One region of the Clostridioides sp. LIBA-7602 genome, then DNA from elsewhere that is predicted to be linked to it. Evidence: riboswitches for the same ligand, from Rfam matches in the RefSeq annotation. Region 1 holds a riboswitch; each other region holds the start of a gene.

Evidence for each region. A riboswitch is a leader RNA that binds a small molecule or an ion and turns the genes downstream of it on or off. The one in region 1 is predicted to bind FMN.
Region 2: linked by a shared signal. The riboswitch ahead of ACTG45_RS01305 (ECF transporter S component) and the one ahead of ribD (bifunctional diaminohydroxyphosphoribosylaminopyrimidine deaminase/5-amino-6-(5-phosphoribosylamino)uracil reductase RibD) in region 1 are both predicted to bind FMN.
Region 3: linked by a shared signal. The riboswitch ahead of ACTG45_RS17965 (MFS transporter) and the one ahead of ribD (bifunctional diaminohydroxyphosphoribosylaminopyrimidine deaminase/5-amino-6-(5-phosphoribosylamino)uracil reductase RibD) in region 1 are both predicted to bind FMN.

What each region holds. Positions count from the first base shown of each region.
Region 1 is NZ_CP196991.1:1,855,915-1,866,626, forward strand. Features, by position in the region: gene ACTG45_RS08860 (ArsB/NhaD family transporter) at 1-1,087, opposite strand, end outside; gene ACTG45_RS08865 (alanine/glycine:cation symporter family protein) at 1,556-3,007, shown strand; gene ACTG45_RS08870 (hypothetical protein) at 3,204-3,632, opposite strand; gene ACTG45_RS08875 (hypothetical protein) at 3,912-4,541, shown strand; gene ribH (6,7-dimethyl-8-ribityllumazine synthase) at 4,696-5,157, opposite strand; gene ACTG45_RS08885 (bifunctional 3,4-dihydroxy-2-butanone-4-phosphate synthase/GTP cyclohydrolase II) at 5,264-6,457, opposite strand; gene ACTG45_RS08890 (riboflavin synthase) at 6,480-7,145, opposite strand; gene ribD (bifunctional diaminohydroxyphosphoribosylaminopyrimidine deaminase/5-amino-6-(5-phosphoribosylamino)uracil reductase RibD) at 7,178-8,290, opposite strand; FMN riboswitch at 8,424-8,545, opposite strand; gene recQ (DNA helicase RecQ) at 8,733-10,712, shown strand, end outside.
Region 2 is NZ_CP196991.1:196,332-207,043, reverse strand. Features, by position in the region: gene ACTG45_RS01325 (GNAT family N-acetyltransferase) at 1-43, opposite strand, end outside; gene tsaB (tRNA (adenosine(37)-N6)-threonylcarbamoyltransferase complex dimerization subunit type 1 TsaB) at 33-749, opposite strand; gene tsaE (tRNA (adenosine(37)-N6)-threonylcarbamoyltransferase complex ATPase subunit type 1 TsaE) at 749-1,201, opposite strand; gene ACTG45_RS01310 (DUF4116 domain-containing protein) at 1,330-2,370, opposite strand; gene ACTG45_RS01305 (ECF transporter S component) at 2,707-3,312, opposite strand; FMN riboswitch at 3,436-3,553, opposite strand; gene ACTG45_RS01300 (amidohydrolase) at 3,613-4,779, opposite strand; gene ACTG45_RS01295 (Tex family protein) at 4,923-7,064, opposite strand; one part of gene prfB (peptide chain release factor 2) at 7,208-8,239, opposite strand; one part of gene prfB (peptide chain release factor 2) at 8,241-8,315, opposite strand; gene secA (preprotein translocase subunit SecA) at 8,330-10,712, opposite strand, start outside.
Region 3 is NZ_CP196991.1:3,856,813-3,867,524, reverse strand. Features, by position in the region: gene ACTG45_RS17965 (MFS transporter) at 1-1,008, opposite strand, end outside; FMN riboswitch at 1,188-1,303, opposite strand; gene ACTG45_RS17960 (ATP-binding protein) at 1,591-2,670, shown strand; gene ACTG45_RS17955 (DUF881 domain-containing protein) at 3,143-3,823, shown strand; gene ACTG45_RS17950 (GspE/PulE family protein) at 3,816-5,195, shown strand; gene ACTG45_RS17945 (type II secretion system F family protein) at 5,367-6,452, shown strand; gene ACTG45_RS17940 (type II secretion system protein) at 6,505-6,855, shown strand; gene ACTG45_RS17935 (pilus assembly protein PilM) at 7,044-7,766, shown strand; gene ACTG45_RS17930 (hypothetical protein) at 7,767-8,210, shown strand; gene ACTG45_RS17925 (hypothetical protein) at 8,225-8,809, shown strand; gene ACTG45_RS17920 (YecA family protein) at 9,062-10,099, shown strand; gene ACTG45_RS17915 (hypothetical protein) at 10,180-10,545, shown strand; gene ACTG45_RS17910 (hypothetical protein) at 10,550-10,712, shown strand, end outside.

The DNA of each region.
Region 1 (10,712 bases):
GTGAAGTCGCCCACCATAATGGCATGACATCAATACCTTCAGCTTGCATAGTCAAAATAAGTGGAATTAATGTTGCAACAAATGGAATATTATCTAAGAAAGAAGAAACTATTGCTGACAACCATAATATTAATAACATTGTAAATACAAGATGTCCTTCTGTAAGTCCAATCAACGCTTGAGCTAATTTGTTTATTATGCCAACTTCTACTAATCCACCAACTACTACAAATAATCCCATAAAGAATAAAATTGTAGACCATTCAATACCTGCCATAATTTCATCTACATCTTGTTTTCCTATAAGAAGCATTATAGATGCTCCTGCTAGTGCAACGACAGAAGAGTCTATGTGGATTGTACTGTGAAACATAAAACCAAAAAGTATAAATGCTATTAATATAAGACTTTTTATAAGTAAGGGTTTATCTTTGACAGATTTTTTTTCATCGAGTTTTAATATCGCATTCTTAGCTTTTTCATCTACAGTAAGTTCTTTGCCATAAATAAATTTGAAGCATACTATAGTTATAGCAAGTATTACTATAACAGCAGGACCTAGATTTATTACAAAATCCATAAAACTAAGATTAGCGGCACTACCAATCATAATATTTGGAGGGTCTCCTATAAGAGTAGATGTTCCTCCTATATTGGAAGCTAAAATTTGTGTTATTAAAAATGGAACTGGATTAAGTCCCAATATTTGTGTAATAACTATAGTCATTGGACCAATAAGTAAGACAGTGGTAACATTATCTAATACAGCAGATAAAATAGCTGTTATAATAGCAAAACAAATCATTATCTTCCACGGGTCACCTTTAGCTTTCTTTGCAGTCCAGATAGCTATGTATTCAAATAGTCCTGAATTTTTGACGACAGCGACAAACAGCATCATACCAACTAATACACCAATAGTGTTGAAATCTATATGGCTCAATCCCTCATCAAGTGTAAGTATATTGAATATTATCATTAATAGTGCACCACCGACAGCTGCTACAGAGCGGTTTACTTTTTCTGTAATAATAGCTGCCATAACTATTAAAAATATACATATAGCTATTATTTGTTGAAATTCCATAATATAAGTACCTCCATTTGTATTATTTTGTGTCTAATGCTAGTACTATATATAGTATTACTTTTTTATTGTTTTTTCAATGGATGTCTAAAAGTATATTATTTAACAAAGTTTTTGGAAAAGTGACAGAATTTAAAGAAAATTTTTGCTATTTAAATAAATTTTAAAATAATCTCACTACTAATAATATTAAACGACAAACAAAAAAATATACCTTTAAAAATAGAATTTATTGTATCTAATAGTAATTATAAAATATTAAATATATCTATATTATAAAAGTAATAAAAAAAACTTGATTTTGAATATAAAACTGCAATATATTAAAAAAATTATTCATTTCAAACCTTGTAATTTGATTTTATAAATATTATAATTAAATTAATGAATTTTTAACAAGGAATTATTCATTTTTTTGATTTTAAGATTTATTAAGAAAACAAAATTAAATAGGGGGTAATTAATATAATGGATTTTTTAAATGGTATTTTAACAGGCATTAATAATGCAGTAGTATTTGTGAACAATTACTTATGGTCGTATATCTTAATTATAATGTTGGTTGTAATTGGTATTTACTTTACTATTAAAACAAATTTTGTACAATTCAGATATTTTATAGAAATGTTTAGACTTCTGGGTGATGGTACAGCAAATAAAAATGCAAAAAAGGAAGGAAAAATATCTTCATTCCAAGCCTTTTGCATAAGTACATCTTCAAGAGTTGGGACTGGAAATATAGCTGGAATAGCAATTGCGGTAGTAGCAGGTGGTCCTGGTGCTGTATTTTGGATGTGGCTTATAGCATTAATTGGTTCTGCTTCAAGTTTTGTCGAGAGTACATTAGCTCAGATTTACAAAGTTAAAAATGGTCAAGCTTTTAGAGGTGGACCAGCATATTATATGGAGCAAGGTCTAAATAAGAAATGGATGGGTGTTTTATTTTCAATACTTATAACTATATGTTATGGTTTTGTATTCAACGCAGTTCAAGCAAATACTGTTTCACTTGCATTTAATAATGCATTTGGAGTAAGTAAAATGGCTATGGGAATAGGTCTTGGGATTTTAACTGCAATAGTTATTTTTGGTGGAGTACATAGAGTTGCAAAAGTTTCTGAGATAATAGTTCCTGTATTTGCAGGATTGTATATATTGGTTGCTTTAGCTATAGTTGGAATGAATATAACAGAGATACCAAGAATTATAACACTAATAGTAGAAAGTGCGTTTGATTTTAAAGGAATGGCAATTGGTACATTTATGGGAGTTGTAATGACTGGAGTGAAGAGAGGTTTATTCTCTAATGAAGCAGGTATGGGTAGTGCTCCTAATGCTGCTGCAACAGCACATGTAACTCATCCCGTAAAACAAGGTCTAATTCAATCTTTAGGTGTTTTTACTGATACTATAATCATATGTAGTTGTACAGCATTCATGGTATTATTGTATTCAGATTACGCTAGTAGTGGAGCAACTGGAATTGAGTTGGCTCAGGAAGCTTTAACTCATCATATAGGGCCAATAGGGAACATATTTATAGCAGTTTGTATATTCTTATTTGCATTTAGTTCTATAGTAGGTAATTATTATTATGGTGAGTCAAATATGGAATTTATGAGTGGAAGTAAGACTAAACTTAATATATTTAGAGTTTTCGTTGTAGGTATGGTTTTATTTGGTTCTCTTACTCAAGTAGATGTAGTTTGGAACCTAGCAGACTTATTTATGGCATTGATGGCTATAATAAACTTAATCGCAATATCGCTTTTAGGAAAGTATGCATTCATTGCTTTAAAAGACTATACAAGACAAAAAAAATCTGGAATAAAAGACCCTGTATTTATTGCAGATGAAATAGAAGGATTAGAAAATGTATCAGAGTGGCATAGTGAATTGCCAGAGGAACATTTAGGATAAAAAATTGTGAAACTATTTTGAGAGTTTAGAGTTTATATAATTTATATGAATATAATATTTAATTAGTTTATATTACTGGAATTTTTAATTCCAGTAATATTTTTTTATTATATAACTCAGGTGTTATTAAAAGTTTCTTTTAAAAATAGTTTATTTATTATAAAGTTTATCCTGAAATTTATTTTTTCTAAAATTACTATATAATTAAATCTTGTAAACCATCTTCAAAGCTTTCTAAGTAATTACAAAACATTCTAAACTCTTCTATAGTTTTGATTTCTTGTAAATTTCTTAAATCTATCATTATATTACTATATTTATGCAACATAAAACTCATATCATATATTTCACATTTAACAAATCCATCTTGATAACTGTATTTATAAGGTTCATATTTTGAAAAATTTGACTCAAAGTATTTTATTTTAGCATAGCACAATTTGTGTATGTTGAACAAAAGTGCCAGTACAGATTCTTTAACTGCAAACTTGTGTGTGAAGTATTTTATAGTATGGTATTTATCATGTTTAAACTCCCAAATTAAATTCTCATTTAAAGTAAGAGAATATTTTTTTATAAGGTTACGTTTATCTAGTGTTAAATCTTCTATTGAATATGTTTTCATAATTTATTCTCCTCATAAATATTTAATAAGTACTTATTAAATCATAGTATTTTATTGTTGCTTACTCTTAATTATATTGTATGGTAAATTAAAAAAATAATAAAATAGATAATTAGTATACTATTAATATGTGTTATAAATAAAAACAATAGCTTTAATAGTAATATATATATCTTTGTGATATTTTATATTTAGAGTCGTATTTATAATTATTTTAAGATTTTTAAAGTAACCTTGATTATTAATTTATATTTTAGAGGTTTTGAGGGGGGATGCAAATTGTTCAGTAAGAAGGAATATATTGTTGTAGTATGCCGTGATTGTTTTGTATTTTATAATAAAGATAATGGCTTAAAAGAGAGTGTATCATTTTCAATACAACCTATTCCAAATGTGCCTTTTTATCATTATCTATTTGAAGGAGAAACTGAAAAGTTTATTAGAGATATACAAACAAAAGTTTCTATTAAGAAATCAGCCTTGTACATATTAATTCCAGATGATGCATTAGGTATAGACATAAAAGTATTACAAGAATTTTTTATTCAGTTAGGATGTAGAAAAATAATTTTTTCTAAACAAAATATCCTTTTAAGTAATTGTGTGGAAGATTATATTTCAATATCATTTACAAGTAGAGTAGTTGCTATTTCGTATGTAAAAAGTGGAGGAGCTGAATCAATAGATTTTTTTGCTTACAATGAGTTTGATGTTAAGAATATATCTTATATTATTAAAAATTTACATAATGATTGTGTATATTCTGATTTAAAAATATATGTGAATAGTATAGGAATTTCTAATAATTATGAAGATATTGGTAAGATTGTTCAGGTAGATGGTATTGTAAATAATTTTAAAAAATTATATATTGAAAAAACACATAAAGATAGAATTGTTAGTATCTAAAATTATACGGCTTTATATACTTTAATAGGTAAGAGCTTGGATATATATTATATTTGAAATTATTGAGTACCAAAAGAACAAAGATATTTTGTCCTTTTGGTATTCAGTATTTTATATTATTTATACAGGTTTAACATTTAATTAATGACACTATTTAATCTAGAGATTTAAATAAATTTACCATTTCCAATGCACTCATAGCGCAATCATAACCTTTATTTCCAGCTTTTGTACCTGCTCTTTCAATAGCCTGTTCAATATTTTCTGTAGTTACGATTCCAAATATAACAGGTAATTCATTATCTAAAGATACTTTTGCTATCCCTTTAGAGACTTCGCTACATACATAATCATAATGAGATGTAGCTCCTCTTATAACACATCCTAAACAAATTATAGCATCATACTTACCACTTTTAGACATTTTTTGAGCAACAAGAGGAATTTCAAAAGCTCCAGGTACCCAAGCTATTTCTATATTTTCTGGAGAAACATCGTGTCTCAAAAGGCAATCTTCAGCACCTGATAAAAGTTTTGATGTTATAAATTCATTAAAACGAGAATTTATTATTCCTATTTTTAAGTCTTTTCCAATAAGTTTTCCTTCATATATCATTTTTTATTTCCTCCAATTTTATTTATGTTATAGATTTATATTTATAAATATTTTTAATATTAATTGCAAATAATTACTTAGTAGAAAAATATCTTTATATAACTATCTATATAATATCCAACAGATGTCCCATTTTATCTTTTTTAGTTTTTAGATATAACTTGTTAAAGTCATTAATTTCTTCATTAATAGGGACTCTATTTTCTATTTTTATTCCATATTTCTCTAACTGATTTATTTTATCAGGATTATTACTTAAAAGACTTATGCTTTTTATATTTAAATTTTTTAATATTTGAGCAGCCATATAGAAATCTCTCATATCTTCTTCAAATCCAAGCATTAGATTTGCTTCCACAGTATCATAACCTTCTTCTTGGAGTTTATAAGCTTTAATTTTATTTAAAAGACCAATACCTCTACCTTCTTGTTTCATATAAATTAAAACACCATTTCCATTTTCTACAATTTTCTTCATAGAAGATTCTAATTGCAATCCACAATCACATTTTAAAGAGTGGAACACATCACCTGTTAAACATTCGGAATGAAGTCTAACTAGAGTATTTTCTTCCTTTATATCTCCATAAGTAAGTGCAATATGTTCTTCGTCTGAATAAGTATCTTTATATCCTATGATTTCAAAATTACCGTATTTTGTTGGAAGGAAAGCACTAGACACCTTTTCTATAGTAGTTTCATTTAATTTACGATATTCTATAAGGTCTTTTATAGTTATAATTTTCAAATTGTGTTTTTCTTTGAAAATCATTAAATCATCAACTCTTGCCATTGTACCATCATCTTTCATTATTTCACAAATAAGACCAATTTCTTTAAAACCTGCAAGTCTAGCTAGGTCTAGAGAAGCTTCTGTATGCCCATCTCTGACAAGAACTCCACCAGTTTTTGCAATTAAAGGAAAAATGTGACCAGGAGTTTTGAAATCTTTACTTGTAGAATTCTCATCACAGAATAATTTTACAGTTTCAGCTCTCTCATATGCAGATATACCAGTTAGAGTATCTGCACCATCTATAGTAACAGTAAAGGCTGTTTGAAATGTGTCTGTATTTTCTCTAACCATAAGAGGTATATTTAAACTTTTAAATTTTTTTTCAGTAGCAGGTAGACAAATTAAACCTCTACCATATGTAGCCATAAAATTTATTGATTCAGGGGTAGCCATCTCAGCTGCCATTAGTAAATCTCCTTCATTTTCTCTACCTTCATCATCAACAACGATTACCATTTTCCCATTTTTTATATCCTTAATAGCTTCTTCAATAGTATTAAACATGTAATTCACTCCTTTATTATTTTTAAAAACCATTTTTAAATAAAAAATCTTTATCTATATTTGATTTATAGTTAATACTATTGGAATTTAATTCCTTGTAGTTATTAACCATAAAACTATTAACATACTTTCCAATTACATCACTTTCTAAATTAACAAAGTCTCCAATATTTTTTGTTAAGAGAGTAGTGTTCAATTTAGTATGAGGTATAATAGAAACTTTAAATATTTCATCATCTAAATATGATATAGTTAAGCTTACACCATCAATGGCAACAGAACCTTTAAGTATCATTGATGATAAAAGTTTTTTAACTGGTCGTATGCTTACTAAAACTGCATTTTCATCTTTTTCAAACTTACAAATAGTACCTTTACAATCAACGTGGCCTGTTACTATATGACCTCCAAATCTCGAGGAAAGGGTCATAGCTCTTTCAAGGTTTACTTTGTCATTTGTATTTAAGGAACCTAAATTTGTAGAACGAATTGTCTCCATCATAACATCTGCTGTAAACTCATTTTTTCCTAGGTTTGAAACAGTTAGACAAACCCCATTTACAGCAATACTATCTCCAAGGTTTGTACCATCTAATATTTTGTTTGATAGTATGGTTACTTGTCCGCTTTTGCCATTGGAAGTAATTCTTTTAAGTATTCCAACTTCTTCTACTATGCCAGTAAACATTATGACCTCCTTTATACATATATTCATAAAATTTAATTTAAAACATCAGATTCTATCAAAATATCTCCATCTATTAAAGTTACATTATTGATTACTAATTGTGTTGAATCTGATAGATGATTTACTCCTTCTCCAGAAACGAATGTAGGTGCGTCTTTACCACCTATAATTTTAGGGGATAAAAATAATTTGACTTTATCAACTAATTTATTTCTAAATAGACTATCATTAAGTGTAGAGCCTCCCTCAACTAGGACAGAATCAATGTTTAATTCTCCTAATTTATACATTACAAATTCCAAATCTACTAAGTTATTTTTCTGAGGAGAAATTATGACTTCAACATTATTTTCTCTTAATATTGATAATTTTTTACTGTCTTTACAACATGTGAAAACTATAGTTTTACTAGTTTTATCCTCAACCAAATTACTATTAATTGGCAATTTTAGGTTTGTATCTATTACTATTCTTGTAGGGTGAGATATTTCATCTTGATTAAGTCTACAAGTTAGTAAGGGATTATCATTTAAAACTGTGTTTATGCCAACCATTATACTATGATACTTATTTCTGTATTTATGAGTTAGGTACCTTGATGACTCATTAGATATCCATTTTGATTCTAGTGATTTTGTAGCAATTTTACCATCTAGACTTACTGCTGATTTTACAATACAAAGAGGTCTTTTATTTTTTATGTAATAAAAAAATATTTCATTTAATTCTCTTGCTTCTTCTTCTAATATTCCTACAGTAACATCAATGTTGTTATCTTTTAATTTTTTTACTCCATTACCACAAACAAGCGGGTTTGGGTCTAGTGTAGATATGACAACTCTTTTAATCTTATTTTGAATAATTTTATCAACACAAGGAGGTGTTTTTCCATAATGAGAACATGGTTCTAAATTTACATAAAGAGTAGAGTCTTTTAGGCTTTGTTTAGTATCGTTTATAGCATTTACTTCAGCATGATTAGAGCCAAATTTCTCATGATATCCTTTGCCTATTATCTCACTATCTTTAACAATTACACATCCAACTAGTGGGTTTGGATTTGTAAAACCTTCTCCTTTTTTAGCCAATTCAATAGCTTTTTTCATATAATAAATGTCTTTTTCTTTTTGATTTACAAAATTCAAAATATGTACACCTCCTGTTTAATTAGATAATTTTTAAACAAAAAACCCTGAGAATTAACTCAGGGTTTAGAATAATCTACAATAAATGTTTAATAAGAGTACAACAAAATTGCTCTACAAAAAAACTCATTAAACATATCTTCTTCCATCCAGACTTTACTGTCGGCTTTGGAATTTAACCAAATCAACCAAATTTTACCTTGGCTCGCGGGCTGTACCGCCGATTGGGAATTTCACCCTACCCCGAAGATTAAGTATTAAATTTATATTTAGAATGTATCATAAATTATTTTACTTTGCAAACTATTTTTTTCAAAAAATATGTTAATATATAATATAGAATGTCTATAAACTTTGGAATAATGCGATTGTGAATATAAAAATAAAAATTTGAACATAATCAGGAAAGAAGTCTAATTAATTTAAATTAGGAGAGAAATATATGAATAAAAAACCTTTAGAAATATTATCAAAATACTATGGATATACAAGTTTTAGAAAAGGTCAGGAAGCTATAATAAATTCTATTTTGAGCGAAAAAGATGTACTAGCTATAATGCCAACTGGAGGTGGTAAATCCATCTGTTATCAACTTCCAGCGTTGATATTAGATGGAATGACAATAGTAATTTCTCCACTCATATCTCTTATGAAAGACCAAGTGGATGCTTTAAAGGCTATGGGAATTAACGCAGCTTTTATAAATAGTTCATTAAGTAACAAAGAATTCAATGAAATATTAAATAACATTAGAAAAAATAATTATAAAATACTCTATATAGCTCCAGAGAGATTAGATGCACAGGAATTTCTTGAACTAATAAATAATAACAACATAAGTCAAATCGCAATAGATGAAGCGCATTGTGTATCTCAATGGGGACATGATTTTAGGTTGAGCTATAGAAGGATTTCCGATTTTATAAAGAATTTGCCTAAAAGACCTATAATTACAGCATTTACAGCAACAGCTTCAGAAGAGGTACGAGCTGATATAATAAATTTATTGTGCTTAGAAAATCCAGACTGTTATATAACAGGTTTTGATAGAGATAACTTATCAATAAATATAGTAAAATCATCTAGTAAAAATAAATATATTTTAGATTATATTAAAAATCATAAGAATGAGTCTGGAATTATATACGTTGCAACTAGAAAGGAAGTTGAAAATATACATAATGGATTATCTAAGAGAAATATATCTGTGTCAAAATATCATGCAGGTTTATCTAAAAATGAAAGAAGTAAAAATCAAGAAGACTTTATAAACGATGATGTAGATATAATGATAGCAACGAACGCATTTGGAATGGGTATTGACAAACCTAATATAAGATGGGTTATACACTACAACATGCCCCAAAGTATAGAAAACTATTATCAAGAAATAGGTAGAGCTGGTAGAGATGGAGAAAAAAGTGAATGTGTGCTTTTATTTTCTCCAGGAGATGTACATATACAAAAATATTTAATCGATATTGGAGTTGAGAATCCTGAAAGAAAATTGTTTCAACATAAGAAGCTTCAATATATGATTGACTTGGTTTACAGTAATTCATGTTATAGAAGGACAATATTGAATTACTTTGGAGAAAACTATATAGAAGATTGTAATAATTGTAGTAACTGTTTAGTAGAAGGTGAAATAGTAGATAAGACTATAGATGCTCAAAAAGTCATTTCATGTGTAGCTAGAATGAAAAGAAGTTATGGCGTTACTACTATTGTAGATGTACTTAGAGGTTCTAAAAATAAAAAGATTTTACAACTTGGACTAAACACCTTATCTACATATAATATTATGAGAGATTATTCAAGTGAAGATTTAAAGAACTTTATAAATACATTGGTTTCTCATGGTTTCTTGGATTTGGTTGAGACTTTAGGTAATGGAAATAGAGGAAGTTTTCCAACAATAAGATTGAATGATATGTCTATGAAAGTTTTAAAAGGTCAAGTGAAAGTAGAATTTAAAGAAATTGTGATTACAAAATCATTAGAGGTAGAAGATGAGTTATATAGTGTATTAAGAGAGCTTAGACACTCAATTGCAAGTGAAGAAAGAATAGCTCCATATATGGTATTTGGAGATGGGACACTTAGGGCTATGTCTAGTAGTTATCCAGTTAATAAAGAAGAAATGTTAGATATATCTGGAGTAGGGGAAATTAAGTATCAAAAATATGGTAGAGACTTTGAAACAGCAATTAAAGAATATGTCGAAAAAAATAATATAACTAAACAATATAAAGAAAAAAATGTCGATTTAGAGAGTGTTAATAGTGAATTCTTTGAGGTTAATTCAGATAATGCTCTATATGAAAAACTATTAAGCATTAGAGAAGAATATGCAACAAAAGAAAAATTACCTCCATATATGGTTTTATCCAATAAGGCTTTGAAAGAAATAAGTGGAAGA
Region 2 (10,712 bases), 1.7 Mb from region 1:
CTATTTTTATATCATCTACTATTAGTTTTGTATTATCTTTCATCATTTAGCCTCTTCATTTTTTCATCGTATTGTACCTCAGCTTGAGATTTTCTGATATACATAGGATTTATTGTATAACAAGTATGTACATCTATATTTTTATTATATTTACTTAATGCCAAAGAGCATAAGCTTCCTGCATTAGATACATTATTAGCTGGTGATGGTATTTTTACATTTTTTATATTTTCTAACTTATCTTTATACTTATATACCGCTTCTCCAACTACTATAAATTCTTCATCACTTGATACTATTTCCTCTAATAAAGTATCAAATTCCACAACATTAACACCCTCTAATTCTATTAGCTCTCCATTTTCAAGTTTATATTTAGCTGAATAGACTTGATTCTTCTGCGCATCTAATATACAACATATCTTCCTATCACATAGATTCATGTTATTTGCTAGAGATTCTAAAGAATTCACTGCTATTATTGGTATATTATTTACATGAGCCATAGCTTTTACTGTGGCCATACCTATTCTAAGACCTGTAAATGACCCAGGCCCTATACATACAGCTAATAAATCCATATCTTTTATACTTAAATCACTCATGTTCAACATACTTTCTATCATTGGCATAAGTTTTTGCGAATGAGTTTTCTTGTTGTTCACTGTAAACTCACATATTAAGTTATCATCTTCTACAACTGATACACTTGCTGCCATAGAAGATGTATCCATACCTAGTATTTTCATTATTTAGTCAACTCCTCAACTATTTCTTTGTAAAAATCTCCTTTTGGAGTTAATATCATTTCTCTTCCATCATCTTTATACTTTAATTCTATATTTAAATATTCCTCTGGAAGTATATCTTCTATTAGATTAGCCCATTCGATTATGCAAATTCCCTTTGAATTTATATATTCATCATATCCAATATCATACATTTCATCACTGCTACCTATTCTGTAAACATCAAAATGATACAAAGATATTTTGCCTTCATATTCATTTATTATAGTAAAAGTTGGACTTGTTATATAATCTTTTATACCTAATGAATCTGCTAAGCTTTGTGTCATTGTAGTTTTCCCAGCCCCTAAATCTCCTACTAAACAGATAACACTACCTTCTTTCAAAAGTTTACCTAATTTATATCCTATTTCTCTAGTTTTATTTTCATTTTCTAAATATATTTTTGCCATCAATTCATCTCCATTTTGATATAATCGTCATGTGAATTTATATCACTGCTTAATTAATTATAGTATAAGCCTAGACTATTATAAAGTACTTCTATTTATCTTTTTTTATTGATGGCCATATCTAGACATTATATACAGTCTTCAATAATAATTTTTATATACTCTTTTGCCTTACAACTTTGCTTTAAAGCTTCTTTGCATATTTTCTCAGATTGCTCTTTTACATACTTAAGAGACTTATAATTCTCTTTCACTGCTTCAATACACATTTTTTCTGTCTGATTTTTTATATACATTAACATCTTACCATTTTGTCTTACAATCTCTATACATATATCTTCTGTATAATTATCTATGTAACTTAACACATCTTTAATATTATATTTTTTATCTAAATATCTTATAGCCTTTATACATATTTCCTCTGTTTTATTATTAACAAATTGCAGACTTCTTCCATCTTGTTTGACAGCTTCCATACATATTTCATCTTTTTGTTTGTTTACATATTGCAGTGCCATACCATTTTGATTTACAGCTTCCATACACATCTTATCTGTTTGATTTTTTACATATTGTAATGCTTTATAGTTTTGCTTAATCGCTTCTATACATAGTTCTTCACTCTGTTCTCTAACATATGCAAGACACCTACCATCTTTTTTAATTGCTTCTAAACATATACTTCTTGTTTGAACCTCTAAAGCTTTTAGTATACTTACAACATCTATATTTGAAGAATATCTTATTGCTTTTATAATAAGCTTCTCTGTCTGGTTTCTTACATACTTAAGTGCATTACAATCCTTTTTTATAGCTTCAAGACATATATACTCTGTTTGTTCTTTTACATATTTTAGTGCTTTATAGTTATACCTTATTGCCTCTAAACATAATTCTTCTGTTTGCTTTTTTACATACTCTAGGGCTTTATAGTTTTGCCTTATCGCTAGAATACACATCCCATCAGTTTGATTTTTTATATTTTTTAATTCACGATAATCATACTTTACACTTTCCATATTTTCAATGTATTCATTTGTAATATACTTTAAAGGCATTTTCAACTCTTCGTTATCAACACTTATATGAATATTTTCCCAATTACTATTAAAATAATACCCTTTATCATCTAAAAATAATTTTTTCAATTTTTTAGATATACTCATCTATCTACACCCCTATCATTATTAAATTAGATATTATTAAAAAATTAAGCATAAATCTTTATTTATTTTTTATAATATCTTTATTTTTTATTTATTATGAATTCGCTCTGTGTATTATAGATACCTTTTTAGTATTTTAATAGTTAATCGTTTTAATTCTTCCTTTATTTTAAAAATTAAATTTGCCTAAATATTTCTTATTTTATATACAATTTTTGATAAATTAATAAAGCCATAATCTATTTAATATATCAATCACAATATAGGACCGAAGTTATAAATAAATTATGGCTATTCAATACATTTAATTTTAAAATTTTATATTTTCTTGTCTAATTATTTTTTTATTACATTTCCCATTTTTTTATAAAGTGGTAATGTTACTAAAGATATTATAACAGCCTTTAATACATTAAATGGAGCTATCATCCAAATTACAAAAGTAAATAAATCATGAACTTGAGGATTTATAGCTGAGCCTAGGCCTATTATAGCATCTAGTCCCATTAATTGCCCATAAAGTGGCAGCATTACAAAATAATTTACCAATGAACCAATTATAGTCATAGCTATTGTCCCTAATACAAATCCAATTACTACACCCTTTAAATCTTTACTTCTCTTATATGAATAACAAAGTATAAGTACATAAGAACCACCAATTAATATATTTGCAAATTCTCCTACTCCTCCAGTTGTTGTTGCTGTTATCATTTGTAGTATATTTTTTACTACAACTACACCAAATCCAACCAATGGTCCTAAAGACATACCACCAAATATTGCTGGGATATCTGATAAGTCAATTTTTAAGAAATCTGGAAAAATACCTGGTATTGGTGCTTGAATAAACATCAATAAATAAGATATTGCAGATAAAATTGACATAACCACCAAAGTTCTTGTTGAAATCATATTACCTCTTTTTACTGTATTTTGCATAACTACTTTCCTCCTAATCAATAGTTTATATTTTTTAGGAAAAACAAAAAACTCGAAGATCCTATCTTCGAGTTTTTATGGATATAGTTTAAACAAACTAAAATAAACTTATTTATATTCCATAAATATCTTCTCTCATCCAGACTTTACTGTCGGCTTTGGAATCTCACCAAATCAACCACCTAAGTAGTTCGCGGGCTATACCGCCGGTAGGGAATTTCGCCCTGCCCCGAAGATCTTCTTTGATTTTTTAATTTTCCTTACACTCTTATATTAGTTAATTTTTTAATAATTGTCAAGTTATTTTTTCTCATATACTACTTTGCCATTTATTATAGTGTAAAGTACATTACTTTGAATCTCTAGTGGAGAATTGTCCCAAATTACTATATCTGCATCTTTGCCAACCTCTATGGAGCCTACTTTGTCTCCTATTCCTAAAGCTGTAGCTGGATTTATTGTAATTGATTCTATTGCTTTTTCTTCTTTCATACCATGTTTAACTGCTATGCCTGCACATATTGGAAGATATTGAACTGGTATTACTGGATGGTCTGTCATTATACATACATCAAGACCTGCATTTGAAAGTATTCCAGCTGTACTAAATGTCAGATTTCTAAGTTCAAATTTAGACCTTTCTGACAAAGATGGACCTACTATCACAGGAAATCCTTCTTCTACTAATTCATCTACAATAAGATGGCCCTCTGTACAATGGTCTAATGTAAGTTTTAAGTTAAATTCTTTTGCAATTCTTATTGCTGTAAACATATCATCAGCTCTATGAGCATGTGCCTTGAAAGGAATTTCTCTTCTCAGCACAGGTATTAAACTTTCCATTTTTATGTCATATTCAGGCTTTTCACAGTCTTCATCATCATGACTTTCATATAAATCAATCTCTTCTAGATATTCTTCCGCCTTTTTTAAATTTTCTCTAAGCAAGGCTGCTATAGCCATCCTAGTTTGAGGAGATTTATCATCTTGACCATAGCAACTTTTTGGATTTTCTCCAAATGCTATTTTAGATGCAACTGGATTTTTTATTACCATTTTATCAATTCTTTTTCCATGTGTTTTTATAGCTATACATTGACCTCCCATAACATTTGCACTTCCAGGTGTTGTACAAACAGAAGTTATACCACCCTCAAAAGCTTCTTTAAATGTTCTATCCATTGGATTGATTCCATCTATAGGATTTAATTGTGGTGTTATTGGGTCAGTTTCTTCATTTCCATCTGCCCCTTCAAAACCTATCCCATCTTCCCATAGACCCAAATGAGTATGAGCATCTATAAATCCAGGGAACACAAGTTTATTACTTGCATCTATTATATCTGCATCTAATGGTGCTATTAAGTCTTCTCCTATTTCTATTATTTTTCCTTCATCTATAAGGATATCGCCTTTAATTATTCCATTTGTTATGGTGTTTATTTTACCATTTTTTATAAAAATCATTCATTTTCCTCCTGATTTTCAAGACTATCTTACTTCTTTTTAACATTGTTTTTTACAATATACTTTTTTAATTTTTGATACTCATACCTACTATAAGTTGTATTTACAAATATAGAATTCAAAATAACAATACATAAATTTGTTTATTTTTTCATTGATAAAGCTACTCTTTTTTTGTTTAAGTCAATTCCAATAACTTTTACATCAACTATATCTCCTACTGTAACAATACTCATAGGGTCTTTTACAAAGCTATTACTCATTTCTGATTTATGAACTAACCCATCATTTTTTATTCCAATATCTACAAATGCACCAAAATCTACAACATTTCTAATTGTACCTTTTAAAGACATGCCTTCTTGTATATCTTCAATTTTTAAGACATCAGTTCTAAGAATAGGTTTTATTCCTTCTTCTCTTGGGTCTCTTCCTGGCTTTTTAATTTCAGCTATAATATCTCTTAAAGTAACTTGACCTACTTCTAGCTTTTCACTTAATTCTTTTAGACCAATCTCTTTTATTTTCTCATCTATTTCTTCTATATTTTTATTTTTTATATCATCTAGAGAATACCCTATTATCTCAATCATTTTTTTACATATATCGTAACTTTCAGGATGCACACCTGTATTATCTAGTGGGTTTTTACCATCTAAGATTCTCATAAATCCAGCACATTGAGTGAATGCTTGAGGTCCAAGTCGTTTTACTTTTTTCAGTTGTACTCTCGATGTAAAATCTCCATTTTCTTCTCTATATGCTATTATGTTTTTTGCAATAGCTTTACTTATTCCTGCAATATGTTCTAATAGAGAGTATGATGCTGTATTTAAATCTACTCCAACACTATTTACAGAATCTTCAACAACACCATCTAATACTTCTTCTAGTCTTTTTTTATTTAAATCATGCTGATATTGACCTACACCAATACTTTTAGGGTCTATTTTTACAAGCTCTGCTAATGGGTCTTGTAATCTTCTAGCTATAGATATAGCTCCTCTTATTGATACATTTATATCTGGATGTTCTTCATTTGCAAGTTCAGATGCTGAATAGACAGAGGCTCCAGCCTCACTAACTATAACATATTGTACTTCCCTATCTATCTCTTTTATCATTTCTGATACAAAAGTTTCTGATTCTCTAGATGCAGTACCATTACCTATTGAAATTATATCTATATCGTATTTTTCAATCAATCCTTTTAAAACTTTCTTTGCCCCTTCCACATCATTTTGAGGGTCTGTTGGGTATACTGTTGTATAATCTAATAGTTTACCATTTTTATCTACTATAGCTATTTTACATCCTGTTCTAAATGCAGGGTCAAATCCCATAACTACTTTGTCTTTAACTGGTGGTTGAAGCAATAAACTTTTAACATTTTTTCCAAATACACTTATAGCTCTTTCTTGAGCTATTTCTGTTAAATGATTTCTTATTTCTCTTTCTATTGATGGAAAAATTAATCTTTTATAAGAATCTTCTATTGAGCTTACGATTTCTTCCTTATTTTTGAAATTTTTATCATTTACATATTCATTTATTATGTAATTTAAAACTTTATCATTATTTATTTCTAACTTAACTTTTAAGAAGTTCTCTTTTTCTCCTCGATTTATTGCCAAGACTCTATGTGGAGCCATGCTCTTTACTGCTTCATTATAATCATAATACATATCATAAACTGATTTCTCATCAGTAGAGCTTTTGCTAACTATCATGCCTTCTCTTAATGCTAATTCTCTTATATATTTTCTAATCTTAGCATCATCTGAAACTAATTCTGCAATTATATCTCTAGCTCCTTTTAATGCATCTTCAACAGAAAGAACTTCTTTCTCCTCATCTATATAATTCTTTGCTTCTACTTCTATACTATCTAGATTATTCTCTAGTATTGACAATGCTAAATTTTCTAATCCCTTTTCTTTAGCTATTGTTGCTCTAGTTCTTTTCTTTTGTTTATATGGAGCATAGATATCTTCTACTTCTTGTAATGTCTTTGCTTTTTCTATATTTTTTGTTATTTCATCTGTTAACTTGCCTTGCTCATCTATTAGTCTAACTACATCATCTTTTCTACTTTGAAGGTTTCTTAAGTACATCAATTTTTCATGAAATTCTCTTAGTGTAACATCACTCATCTCACCAGTCATTTCTTTTCTGTACCTAGCTATAAATGGTATTGTATTACCCTCATCAATAAGTTTTAATGTATTATTTATTTGCTCATCTCTAAGATTAAATTCTTTTTTTAAGATTTGATTTATATCCAATTTTTTCACTCCTAATGTTAGTTTTTTCATAAGTATAATAAACAGAACGAAGGCTGAGGGTTGTCGTCCTCAGCCTAAGTGCTGTAAGTGCATAGTAAGCACTAACCTTCTTATACATATATCTTAATTACAGTGCATATTTATTAAACTGTTTTATTCATTTTTAAGTATTCATTAATAAATAGGTCTATATTTCCATTCATTACACTGTCTACATTTCCAAACTCAGCATTTGTTCTATGGTCTTTAACCAATTTATATGGCTGAAAAACATACGACCTAATTTGACTACCCCATGTTATTTGTGAATATTTTCCTTGTATATCTTCTATTTTTTCCTTTTGTTCCAATTCTTTTAGTTCTATCAGTTTTGCCATCAAAAATCTCATAGCTCTATCTTTATTTAGATGCTGAGACCTCTCATTTTGACACTGAACTACTACACCTGTAGGAACATGTGTTATTCTAACTGCTGAATCAGTTGTATTTACATGCTGCCCCCCAGCTCCAGACGCTCTATATGTGTCTATCTTTAAATCTGATGGATTAATTTCTACTTCTATATTCTCATCTAACTCTGGTGTTACATCTATAGATGCAAATGAAGTATGTCTTTTTCCTGATGGGTCAAATGGAGATATTCTCACCAACCTATGAACCCCTTTTTCACTCTTTAAGTATCCATAAGCGTTTGTTCCTTCTACAAGGATTGTAGCTGTCTTTATCCCAGCTTCAGGGTCTGATATTATATCTAAAAGCTTAACTTTATAACCCTTTCCTTCTGACCATCTTATATACATTCTCAAAAGCATCTGAGCCCAATCTTGAGCATCCAAACCGCCAGTACCAGCGTTTATAGATAATATAGCATTATTTTTATCATACTCTCCACTTAGAAGAGTTTTTATTTTAATTTCAGATAATTTTTCCTCTATTGATTCTATGGACTTTTCTATATCCTTTTCTACAGAGTCATCCTCTTCCTCTAGACCTATTTCAATCAATACTTCTATATCTTCTAATAAATTTTTTAAACTTTCATATTCTTCTAGTGTCTCTTTTAAAGATTTATTTTCTTGAAGTACTCTTTGAGCGAATTCATTATCGTTCCAAAAGTCTTGTTTGTTCATCTTTTCTTCATTAATTTGTATTTTTTCCATCAATGAAGCTATGTCAAAGAGAAACCCTCAATTCTTCTAAATTTGAAGCTATCTGCTCCACACTATGTCTATACTCTTGTATCTTTAACATTTAATCCTCCAAGATTATCTACCACAACAGTTTTTATATTTTTTACCACTTCCACAAGGACATAAGTCATTTCTTCCAACTTTTTCATCTTTTTTAACCGTTTTGCTTGTTGGAAGCGTTCCATCTGATGGCGAAGATAGATTCTCAACATCTACAACTGCTTTTCTTTCAACTGGAGTTTCTATTGTTATATTAAATAAATATCTTACAGTATCTTCTTTGATATGTTTATTCATTTCATCAAACATGTCAAAACCTTCCATTTTATAAGCAATAACCGGGTCTTGCTGACCTACAGCACGAAGCCCGATACCTTGACGTAATTGGTCCATAGCATCTATATGGTCTATCCAATGGTTATCAACAGCTTGAAGTAAGATTACTCTCTCAACCTCTCTCATTCTTTCATAGCCTACTTGTTCTTCTTTTGAAGTGTATATCTTCATAGCTATTTCATAAACTTTCTCTGTTATTTCAACTGGATTAAGCTTTTCTATTTCTGGTATTTCTATGCTACCTTTTGGTAAGAACAGATTATACATATGCTCTTTAAATCCGTCTTCATCAAACCCTTTATCTTGTGTATAAAGAGTCACTGCCTCTTCGATTATAGAATGAGTCATTGATTGTATTTGTTCTTGTAAATCTTCACCCTCTAATACACGTTTTCTTTCTGCATATATTATTTCTCTTTGTTTATTCATAACATCATCATATTGAAGTACATGTTTTCTTATTCCAAAGTTTTTACCTTCGACTTTCTTTTGTGCTCCTTCAATAGATTTAGATAATATTCTATGTTCTATCGGCATATCTTCTTCAAGGCCTATTTTATCTACAATTCCAGATATCCTATCACTTCCAAACAATCTCATAAGGTCATCATCAAGACCTATATAAAATCTTGAACTACCTGGGTCACCTTGACGACCAGCACGACCTCTCAACTGGTTATCTATTCTTCGAGATTCATGTCTCTCTGTACCAATTATAGCAAGTCCACCTGCTTCTACAACTTGTTTTTGTTCTTCTTGTGTTTGTTGTTTAAACTTTTCAAATAGTTTTTCATACTCTGCTCTAGCTTCAAATAGAGTTTCATTCCCTTTTACAGGTATCCCTTCTATTGGAGTATCTACTCTGTTTACTATTTCCTCTTTAAATCCATTTCTTCTCATTTCTCTCTTAGTTAAGAAATCCGGGTTTCCACCTAGAACTATATCTGTACCACGACCAGCCATATTAGTAGCTATTGTAACAGCTCCAAGTCTACCAGCTTGTGCTATTATCTCTGCTTCTTTATCATGATGTTTAGCATTTAATACTTCATGTTTAATGCCTTTTTTCTTTAGTATTTGTGATAATAATTCTGACTTTTCTATTGATACTGTCCCTACAAGTATTGGCTGATTAACTTTATGTCTTTCAATTATCTCTTGTGCTACAGCATTGAATTTACCTATTTCACTTTTGTATACAGAATCTGGTAAATCTTCTCTTATCATAAGTTTATTGGTAGGTACTTGGAAAACATCCATTTTATAGATTGCTTTAAACTCTTCTTCTTCTGTTTTTGCTGTACCAGTCATACCAGAAAGTTTTTTATACATTCTAAAGTAGTTTTGGAATGTTACAGTAGCTAGTGTTTTAGATTCTCTTTGTATTTTAAGACCTTCTTTAGCTTCTATTGCTTGATGTAAACCTTCTGAATATCTTCTACCAAACATAAGTCTACCAGTAAACTCATCAACTATTACTATTTCTCCATCTTTAGCAACATAATCAACATCTTTCTTCATTATTACATGTGCTCTTAAAGCTTGATTTATATGATGATATAACTCTGTATGAGATATATCTGTTATGTTGTCAACGTTAAAATATACTTCTGCCTTTTGTATACCTGATGCTGTTAGAGATACCGCCTTATCTTTTTCTTCTAATTCGTAATCATCTGGTTTTAGAGTTAACACAAATGTATTTGCATCTGAATATAAGTGAGTTGATTTGTCGCCAGGTCCAGATATGATAAGTGGTGTTCTAGCTTCATCTATTAGTATAGAGTCAACCTCATCCACTATAGCATAATTTAATCCTCTTTGAACTCTTTGCTCTTTGTGTATTACCATATTGTCCTTTAAGTAGTCAAATCCGTACTCATTATTTGTACCATAAGTTATATCGCAATCATATTGCTCTTTTCTAACTTTTGGATTTTGACCATGCACAATAACGCCTACACTCATTCCTAAAAATTCATATATTTTTGCCATTTGGTCTCTATCACGTTTTGCAAGGTAATCATTTACTGTTACAACATGTACACCTTTTCCTGTAAGGGCATTCAAATAAACAGGAGCAGTTGCAACCAAAGTTTTACCTTCACCTGTTTTCATCTCG
Region 3 (10,712 bases), 2.0 Mb from region 1:
CATTCCAACAAGGGAAATAGTCATAAATGAAAAAGATGCTGTTAAAATATTCTTTGCACCATGTTTATCAGAAAGAGAACCTGCAATAGGAGCTATAAGTACCATAATAAGTGGATGTACAGTCATTACAGAACCAGCCATCATAGGAGATAAATTTTTTAATTGCTCTAAATAAAACGGAAGTAGGAAAGACACTGCCATTTGAGGAAAATAACAAGCTATTCCGATAATGTTACCTACAGTGAAATTTCTATTTTTAAATAGAGGTAAGTCAATAAAACTTTGTTCAAATTTTACTTCTCTTAATGCCAACAGTAAGAATATTATAAGTGATGCTATTCCTAGATACAATCTTGTATCTCCCTTTCCATTCATCGCAAGTAATATAAGTGTAGTACAAGTTGCAAATAGTAGAAGACCTGGAATATCAAAGCTATTATTTTGTTCATCTAAAACAGGTCTAGGAAGAAATTTAATTCCAAGAAAGACTGCTACAATACCAATAGGTATATTGATAATAAAAATAGAAGGCCATCCGAAATGTTCTAAAAGTATCCCTCCAATTACGGGACCACTCATATTTCCTATACCAACTACAGCTCCAGTGATTCCTATAGCCTTTCCTTTTTCATTTGCTGGAAATGCATTAGAAACTATGCCAAGTCCAGTTGCCATTAAAATACTTGCTCCAACTGCTTGAAATATTCTTGAGGAAATTAATGTTGATAAATTATGTGATATACTACACAGAAAAGAACCTATTGTGAATACAAAAAATCCTAACGTGTATAGTCGATTTGAGCCTACTTTATCACCGAGTTTTCCAAAAAATAACATAGTAGCTGTTACGACAAGCATATAAGCTGTTACAACCCACTGAATTTGTGACATGTTAATTTTAAAGTCAGTAGCGATTGTAGGATTTGCGATATTTAGTATACTTCCATCAAGAGTAGACATAAATACACCAATACAGATGATAATTAATACTATCCATTTTTGTTTCATGATAACACTCCAATCTTTTATATAATAGATTTTATAAGTACAGAATGGTTATAAAATAAACAACAAAAAAGCACCTACATCTTAGGTACCTCGAATGTGTTTAATTTCATGAATAAATACGGTAGTTGAAGGAGTTGTATAGATTACTCATGCAAAATTACATAAAGGTACTCATATACTATTTTCTTCTACCATCCAGATTTTACTGTCGGCTTTGGAATCTGACCAAATTATGCCATAAGGCTCGCGGGCTTTTACCGCCGATAGGGAATTTCACCCGTTTCTGAAGAAAAACAGATGTATTTTGTAATATTATTTTAACATAAAATTACAACGGAAACAATTGGATTTAAACAATACACAACTATATTACTGTATAAAGAGTGAAATTATATTCATACATAAAAGTATATAAAAGTTAAATCACATAGTATGGAAATCTACTATAATTAGATAAAATTAATTTGTTATTGGTATTGAATGATAAGTTTTAGATTTATCAAAAGCATAAAGCTGTAACAAAACTCGTATAATATTAATATCTTAATTAAGAGATATTGTAAATTATGAGGAGGCGCTAATATGGAAGGAAAGGTAAAGAAGGCATTTCCAGGTGGGAACACATCACAAGGCTCATATTCTTTTTTTGAATATATAATTCCTGAAAATGTAAAAAGAGTTTTTTGTTTAAAAGGTGGACCTGGAGTAGGAAAATCCTCACTTATGAAAAAAATTTATAAAGAATTTTTAAATAGAGGATATGATATCGAATTATATAACTGTCCTTCTGACCCAAGTTCATTGGACGGTGTGGTTATAAAGGAATTAGGCGTGGTACTTATGGATGCAACTGCTCCGCACACTATGGACCCAAAGCTACCAGGAGCTTTGGACGAGATAATTAATTTAGGTGATTACTGGAATACAGAAGAGTTAGAAAAAAACAGACAAGAAATATCAGGATACGATAAAGATATTAGTAATGCATTTAAAAGAGCATTTAAGTTTTTAAAAGCATCAGAACCAATCTTTAGAGATATAGAGGAAAAGTATTCTGACTGTATGGATTATGGTAAAGTGAATCTAGTTACAGAAGAACTTATTAAAAAATTGTTTGATGGAGTTGAGAGCACAGGGAATTTAAAAAAAGCAAAACATTTATTTGGTTCAGCCATAACTCCTGTAGGATGTTTAGATTATACAGAAAACATTTTAAAAGATGTAAATAAGGTGTATTATTTAGATGGAGAAATAGGAACTGGGAAAACTACACTATTAAATAAAGTGTATAAAAAAGCTATTGAAAAAGGTTTAAATGTAGAAGTTTATCATTATCCACTTATTCCTGAGAAAATTGAGACTGTATTATTAACTGACTTAGATATAGGTATAACTATAAGCACAACTTTTAAAGAAGAGGAGACAATTAATTTAAATCAATTTTTAAATAGGGAAAAATTACTTAAATATGAAGAAGACATTAAATTTGATGAAAAAGTTTTGGATGATTTAATTTGTTGGGCAGTGTTAAATCTTAAGAGAGCTAAGTCTAAGCATGATATTATAGAAAGTTACTATATTCCTAACATGAGATTCGATGAAGTTGGAAAGTTAAGAGACAAACTAGTTAAAAGAATTTTAAAATATGAGAAAAATGTATAAGAACATATATATTAAATTAGATATTAATTATAAAAGATGATTTTTAGTAAACTGGCGTAGCTTTGAAGCTATGCCAGTTTGCTGTTTTTGATACAATTAAGAAATAATTATTAATTAATAGAGATTGTTATATAAAAAATTAATATTCTAGAAATAATTTTACAAAAAATATCTTACTTAGCTACAATATCTTTAGTTTGAGTTAAGGTGTGATAATGGAATATCCTTTTTAAAGTTATGCTTTTATAATAATATTAAAAAAATATTTATTGAAAGTTCACGTATTTTGTAAATAAGATTTAAGGATATATACTTGATATTAGTAATTTAGTGATAGGAGTTCAATGTATGATATTATATACTAAAGATGAATTTTAATATATAACTTTGATATAATAAACATATGTAAATGTTAAATGGTTAATTAAATAAACTTATCATATAAAAATAAATTTGTAAGGAGCAATACAGTATGAAAAAACAATATGTGTTTATAATACTAGCAAGTACTATTTTAGGTATACTTGTTGGAACCATATTTAGAGATTATAGTAATGAACAAACAGTTTATACAAGTAAAGATAAGTCAATAAGAAAAGAAATAAAATTGACAAGAAAGTCTATAAAGGAATTAACAAAAGAAAAAGACAAGTTAGATGAAGAAATTAATTCAATGAAAAAAAATCAAAAAAATTCTGAAAAAATCTCAGAAATAGAAACTCTTAGAGATAGCCTATCATATTCAGATGTGAAAGGTAGCGGAATAATATTAAATATAGACGCTATAGATGAAAAAACAGGGAATATAGCCAATAGTATAGACTATAATAAAATACTTGTAAAAGTCATAAATGAATTAAAAGTAAATGGAGGAAAATACATAGAAATAAATGGTCAAAGAATCAATCAGTATTCAGAAGTTGTACTTGCAGGAAGCCACATAAATATAAATGGAGTTCCTGTAGCACAACCTTATGAAATAAAATGCATTGGGGATAAAGATAAACTATCTAATTATGTAGATAAAGGCAGTAAATATTTAGATAGTATACAAACTACTTATCCAATGAAAGTAAGTATAAAAGCTGAAGAAAATATCTCTATGAAAAAAATGAATATACCTAATAAATTAAAGTATATAAAGGGTGATTAAGATTATATTAGAGGAAAGTAGTTTGCCAATGTTAATACCAGAAAAACTTGCAAAAAAATATAATGTATTTCCAGTAGAATTTCAAGATGATAATTTAGTAGTAGAAATAGAAGATGAAGATATATACGCTCTACAGGATTTAAGATTAGCTACAGGGAAAGAAATTATATTGAAAAAAGAGAAAAGAGAACTTATAAGTGAGAAAATTGATAAATATTACAATAACTTTGAACTTGATGAGGATTATGCAAAAAAACTATTTGAAAATCTTTTAGAAAAGGCTATGAAAGAAAATGCAAGTGATATACATATAGAACCATTTAAAGAGCATTTAATAGTGAGAATGAGGGTAGATGGAGAACTAAAAGAAGTATCAAAGTTTTTAATTGATATATATCCATCATTATCTACTGTCGTAAAATTAAAGGCCTCAATGGATATAACGGAAAAAAGACTTCCTCAAGATGGTAGAGTGGATGTAAAGTTAGGTGGGAACTTAATTGATATTAGGGTTTCATCAATACCAACTGTCTATGGTGAAAAAATTGTTTTAAGAATACTTAATAGAGATACTTTCTTAAAAGATAAGATAGAACTTGGATTTTCAGATGAAGCAATAAAATCTATAAATAATATAATAAATAAAAGAGCAGGGATATTATTAGTTACAGGCCCTACAGGTAGCGGAAAAACTACAACAGTATATTCCTTATTAAATGATTTAAAAGGCATAAATAAAAATATAATGACCATAGAAAATCCAGTAGAGTATAAGATGGATGGTATAAGTCAGATTCAAGTGAATTCAAAAGTAGGATTAAGTTTTGATGTGGGTCTTAGAGCGATATTAAGACAAGACCCAGATATAATAATGGTTGGAGAAATAAGAGATGCAGAAACAGCTAAAATAGCAGTAAGAGCAGCTATAACAGGTCATTTAGTTATAAGTACTTTACACACTAATGATGCAGTGTCTTCTATAGCTAGGTTATTAGAAATGCAAATACCACCATATCTTTTGAATGCATCTCTTATAGGTGTTATCTCTCAAAAATTGGTTAGAAAAGTTTGTAATCATTGCAGTCATGAGATTATGATAAAAGATAATTTTAGTGGAGATGTAAATACTAAAGTAGCTGTAGGTTGTGAGAGATGTAATGACAAAGGGTATTTTGGAAGGACGGCAATTTATGAAATATTAGAAGTCAATGATGATATAAAGACATGTATAAGAAATATGGATGATTCTAGTACTATAAAAGATGTTGCACAAAAAAATGGAATGATAACATTTGAAGATAGTTGTAAAAGATTAATAAATGAGAAAATTACTACATTAGAAGAATGTTTAGTAGTAAATGAAATGATTTAATTTAATTGTATAGTTAACTTTCATTTAAATAATTAGACTTCATTTAATCTACTTTAATTAAAGTATTTGAGTATAAATTATACTTAAGTGAGAAAAAGTTAAATGTATTAAATTAGAAAATATTAAGTTTATTTAATTATAATTAATATAATTTGGAAGGAATTATAGTACATGAGATTATCTAAAAGTATATTTTATAATTTAGAAAAGCTTTATTTAGTATTAAATAGAATTAGTGATAAAGAAGTTAGAGTAATTTGCAAAGAGATAGGTATATTATTAGAATCTGGTTGTGAGATTACGAAGATATTTGAAGTCATTGAGGGGCAGTCTAGTAAAAAGGTAAAAAATTTGCTTAACATAGTATCAAATCACATCCAAAAAGGTAATTCAATAGCAGAATCATTTCAGATAACAGGTACATTTTCTAAATTTTTTATAAGCATGATAAGAGCAGGAGAAACTAGTGGAAACCTAGATGTAATAATGAATGATTTATCTAATTATTATGATAAAGAACACAAATTAAAAATGAAAATAATAAATATTTCAATCTATCCAATAATACTTATAATATTATCTATCGTATCAATGATATTTATATTGGTATTTGTAATACCTAATTTTCAGGTGATTTTTACAAGTAATGGAATTGAACCACCTTTAATAACTAGAGTCTTAATAGTAATATCTGCAATAGTTACAAATAATCTAGGTTTTCTGATGCTCAGTTTTGTATTATTTTTAATAGTAACTATTTACTTTTTTATAACAAATGATAAAATAAAAAGATTGATTAATTCTCTGAAATTTAAGGTGCCTTTTATAAGAAGAATTAATCAGTTGGTAGCTACAACTAGATTTTCTAGAGCATTGTCTATCTTAATTAGTAGTGGAATACAAATTGTGGACGCTATAGAAATGTCAGCAAGTGTTGTAGATAATGAATTTATTTGTGAAAGACTAAAGATTTCTAATAATTATATAAAAAAGGGAAATGGTATAGGTAAGTCCTTAAATCTAGCAAATATTTTTCCTAAATTATTTATTTCAATGGCAAACACAGGAGAAGAAAGTGGAAAATTAGATAAAAGTTTAGATGTAATAAATAAATTTTATGAAAGTGAATTAAATAATAAAATAGAACAAATAATGAAATTTATAGAACCTATTTTAATTATTTTTATGGGATTAATTATTGGAATTTTTATTTTGGCGATGGTTATTCCAATGTTCGATGCAGTTACTAGTTTTTAGGATAAAAAATAAATTTTATTAGAGAAAACTTTTAAAAGGAGAGAATATTTAATTGATAAATAAAAAACGAAAAGGATTTACACTCGTTGAAATGATTGTAGTAGTAACAATTTTAGGTGCTATATCTAGTATAGCATTAGTTAAATACAGCAAGGTTCAAGAAAGTGCTAAGCTAAATGCAGATTATACAAATGCTGCAAATATAGTAACCGCAGCTAGTATGGCTATTAATGATGATGAAAATATAGCAGAATCTCTAAGTGTAGAGTCTTTAAAGGAAAAAGGATATTTAAATACTGTTCCAGTTCCTCAAAGTACATCAGGTAAATTTGAACTTGTTATAAATGATAGTGGTACAGATATAAGTGTAAATATAAATTCTAAACAATTCTATCCAAAGTAGTATTTATATCTATATATTTTAGAGTTTAATTAAAGGAGAGGATTATAATTAAAAAAATTTTAAATTTAGAGATAAATGATGATTATATAAGGATTGTATTTTTAAGAAAAAATCATAAAAAAATTTTTATAGATAAGTCAGTTACAAAAGAGATTAACTTTAATATAAAAAATGATAGTAATGAGGTTGTGAGGATTAGATACATAGAAGATGTAGTTAGACTTGTAAAAGAGGAGATAGCTAAATCAAAAATATCATATAAAAATGTATACTTTAATATTCAAATTCAAGATATAGTTATTAGGAATATTGAAGTTATAGATACTAAGAAAAAAAGAGACATATTAAATATGATTGAATTTGAAATAACACAATACATTCCGATAAATATAAATAACTATTCAATAAAATACAAAGTTATAAATTCTAGCCATGATAAATTGAATATACAAGTGATTCTTTTTCCAAAAAGTATTATTAAATTAATTAAGAGCATTTCAGAAAATCTAAACTTAAACCCAAAGGCTATAAATATAAATTTTGATATACTACAAAAACTCATAAACTTAGACTTGATAGAAGATTTTTTAGAAGAAGGAGTATTTATAGAGTGTAAAAAAAATCAGTTTATTATAAATCTAACAAGAGATAAAAAAATAGAAGAAACATACTTACTATCAAAAGAAATAAAATCTTATGAATCAGTAAAGAAGCTATTAAGTAGTTTTAAGTGCATTTATTACTATGGAATAGAAAATTATTTTGTTGAAGAATACTTTAAAGATACAGATAGGTATATTGAAATAAGTCCATTGAAATTAAAAGATAAAGTAAAAGTAGAAAATAATTATGATAGAGATTTAGAAGGTAGCAGTATAAATTATATAAGCAGTATAGGAATGATTATTTAAATGAAGCCTTGTAAAACTATAAATTTTCTCAATGGATTAAAAGAAACTAAATCATCTAATAAAGTATATAAACTAATAATAGTCTTAATTTTAATGTGTGTTATATTCAAATCGTTTATATATTTAAACTCTATAAGCGAACTTAAAAATTACATAAGTCAAAATACGTCAATAAAAGAATCAAAACAGGCTATACCAATGACTGAAGAGAATAGAGAGCAATTCTCTAAAATAAAATTTAACGAAATAAAAAAAATATATGAAACAGTTGGAATAAATAATATTACTAGAATAAAAATAGATAAAAATAAACTGGAAGTGGAAGGAGTATGTAATGATTTAGATGTTTTAAATAACCTAAGAAAAATAAAGTACATAAAATATTATCATATAGACAGCATTGTAAGAGATGGAGAATATTACAAATTTAAAATAAAAAGTTAGATGGGTGATTATTTTTGAGATTAAATAATAGAGAAAAAAATCTACTTAAAATATTGTTCATATTAATTATTATATTAGCAACTAATATAATATTAAGTCCACTAGAAAAAAACTTAACTAGTTTGAAGAAAGAAAAACAAAATTTAATAAACAAAATAAATAAGCGAGATAATTATCAAATAAAGGACAATAATTATAAAGATGATAAATATATAGAAAATGTTGAATTAAATGAAAATGAAGAATTGAAAAGTAATTTTAATAATTCATTTTTAGATAAAAAAACAAATAAAGATATGGTATTATTAGTAGAAAATGAACTGAGAGACATAGTGAACATAGAATATATTAATCAAGAGAGTGGTTTGGATAATAGCAATAAAAAACAAGTTAATTTAGAAATAAAAGTCAATGGTGAACTTGAAAATGTATTGAAACTTGAAGGTTTAATGAAGAATTTGAAGTTAAGTAATAAACTTGAAAAAGTAGAAATTAACAAATTAAAAACGAGTAATTTAGACGTCCAAAATATTTCTAATGGAGATAAACGAGGAAAAGACAATATTGTTGAATGTAAAATGACAATTAGAGTCACATAACAAAAAAGAATAGATAAAGTAAAAAACTATTATCAATTAATAAAATTTTATAGAGGAATTAGTTTTACGATAATTCATTTCTACAAGAGGGATTGTTAGTGATTTTATCGAAATCCTAATTAAAGTTAATATATTATACCAAAATATAAGTAAATTTAAGAGAATATTTACTTATACTATAGATTGATTAATAAAAAAATGGTATAATAACAAATTGTACTTTAATTTAATAATAAGGGAGTGGAAGTCATATTGTTAGGGAGAAATGAGCTATGCCCTTGTGGAAGTGGCAAAAAATACAAGAAATGTTGTTTAAATAAAGATATTGTTTCAGAAAGAGCATGCAGAAAAACTGAACTTTCACAAAAACAATATACAGATTTATATTCAAAGTTATATGATTATTCAAGACAGGATAGATTCAAAGACGAATGTGAAAAAGCTAAAGAAATGTTTTATATAATGCAAAATGATAGTGTAAATGAAAAATTTGAAAGATTTTTTAATACTTATTTAATACAAGACCACATAATGGAAAATAAAAAGGTCATGACTGTTGGGTTTCTTGAAGAAAATGGTGCAAACTTAAGCCAATCAGAAGTATCAATATTAAAAAGTTTGTTTGAATCATATGTAAGTATTTATGAAGTAAAAGAAGTTTCTTCTGGAAAAATAGTATTAAAAGATTGTCTAAGTGGGAATGAACTTTACACAGAAGATGTAAAACTTCTAAGAAGTTTTAAAAGCGGAAGTTGTATGATAGCTAGAATTATTGATATTGAAGGAACTAACATACTGATAGATGTAACTATAAGTATATCAAATGAAGTTAAAGACATAATTTTAAAAGATGTTATGAATTTATTTAATCAATATCAAGACTTATACAAAGATATGAAGACTTTCTTAATCTATCATACACATATACTATACAAGTATATACAACAGCTTTTAGACCCAAGTATAGCTGAATACTTAAAGAGAGAAAGAGATAAGAAGAAAACAAAAGTTAATTCAGAAAATGAATTAGCTGAAGTAGAGTGCAAAGTTTTAGATACTCTTAAAGAAAATGTAGAAAAAGAAAATATAGATGCCTGTATAGAGTTTTGGAATGAGTATAAGAAAAAACATGAAAATATAAAAGGAGCTGAAAATGGTTGGGCAGCTGCTGTTGAATATTATGTTAAGAAAGAAGCAGGACAACCTATAACTCAAGTACAAATATCAAAAAAATACGATATAAGTTCCAGTACGTTAGGAAAAAGATACAAAGATTTAAAAATATCTTAATTAATTATGAAAAGCTTTAAGTCATAGATAAAGAATATATAGTATAATATATGTATAATGTTGAGAAAGAGGTATTAATAATGAGTCTTAGTTTAGGAAATGCAATTGCTGTGTCAACGAACTTTATAAAATCTAATCCAGCAGTACCTGTGTACAATGGAGAAGAAATATATGCGGTTATTTATCATATAGAAATAGGATATAATAATGGTGTATCACCTGATACCAAACAATATATAATAATAGACTATAAAGAGTTCGATTTATCTATGGATAAAAAAAATGAACTAATAGAAATAGCAAAAGAATACTGTAAATCTAAAGGTATTATAGAAAATGAAAACCTTGAAATAAATCTTTTAGATAATGAAGAAGCAGAAAACTTCTTAGAAAAGGTATTTAATAACATGAAAGTTATAAGAGGCCTTATAACTAAAAGAGGATAAATAAATGGACTATGTAGGAATAGAAAATATAACACCTTATGAAAATGTATATGAATTTAGTGTGTATAAATATGATGATGAAATCACTTTAGGTAGTGAAGAGTTATATGTGTGTGAATTAAGGGTTATATTAATTAAAGTGAATTCTCTGTATGTTGAAAGATTGA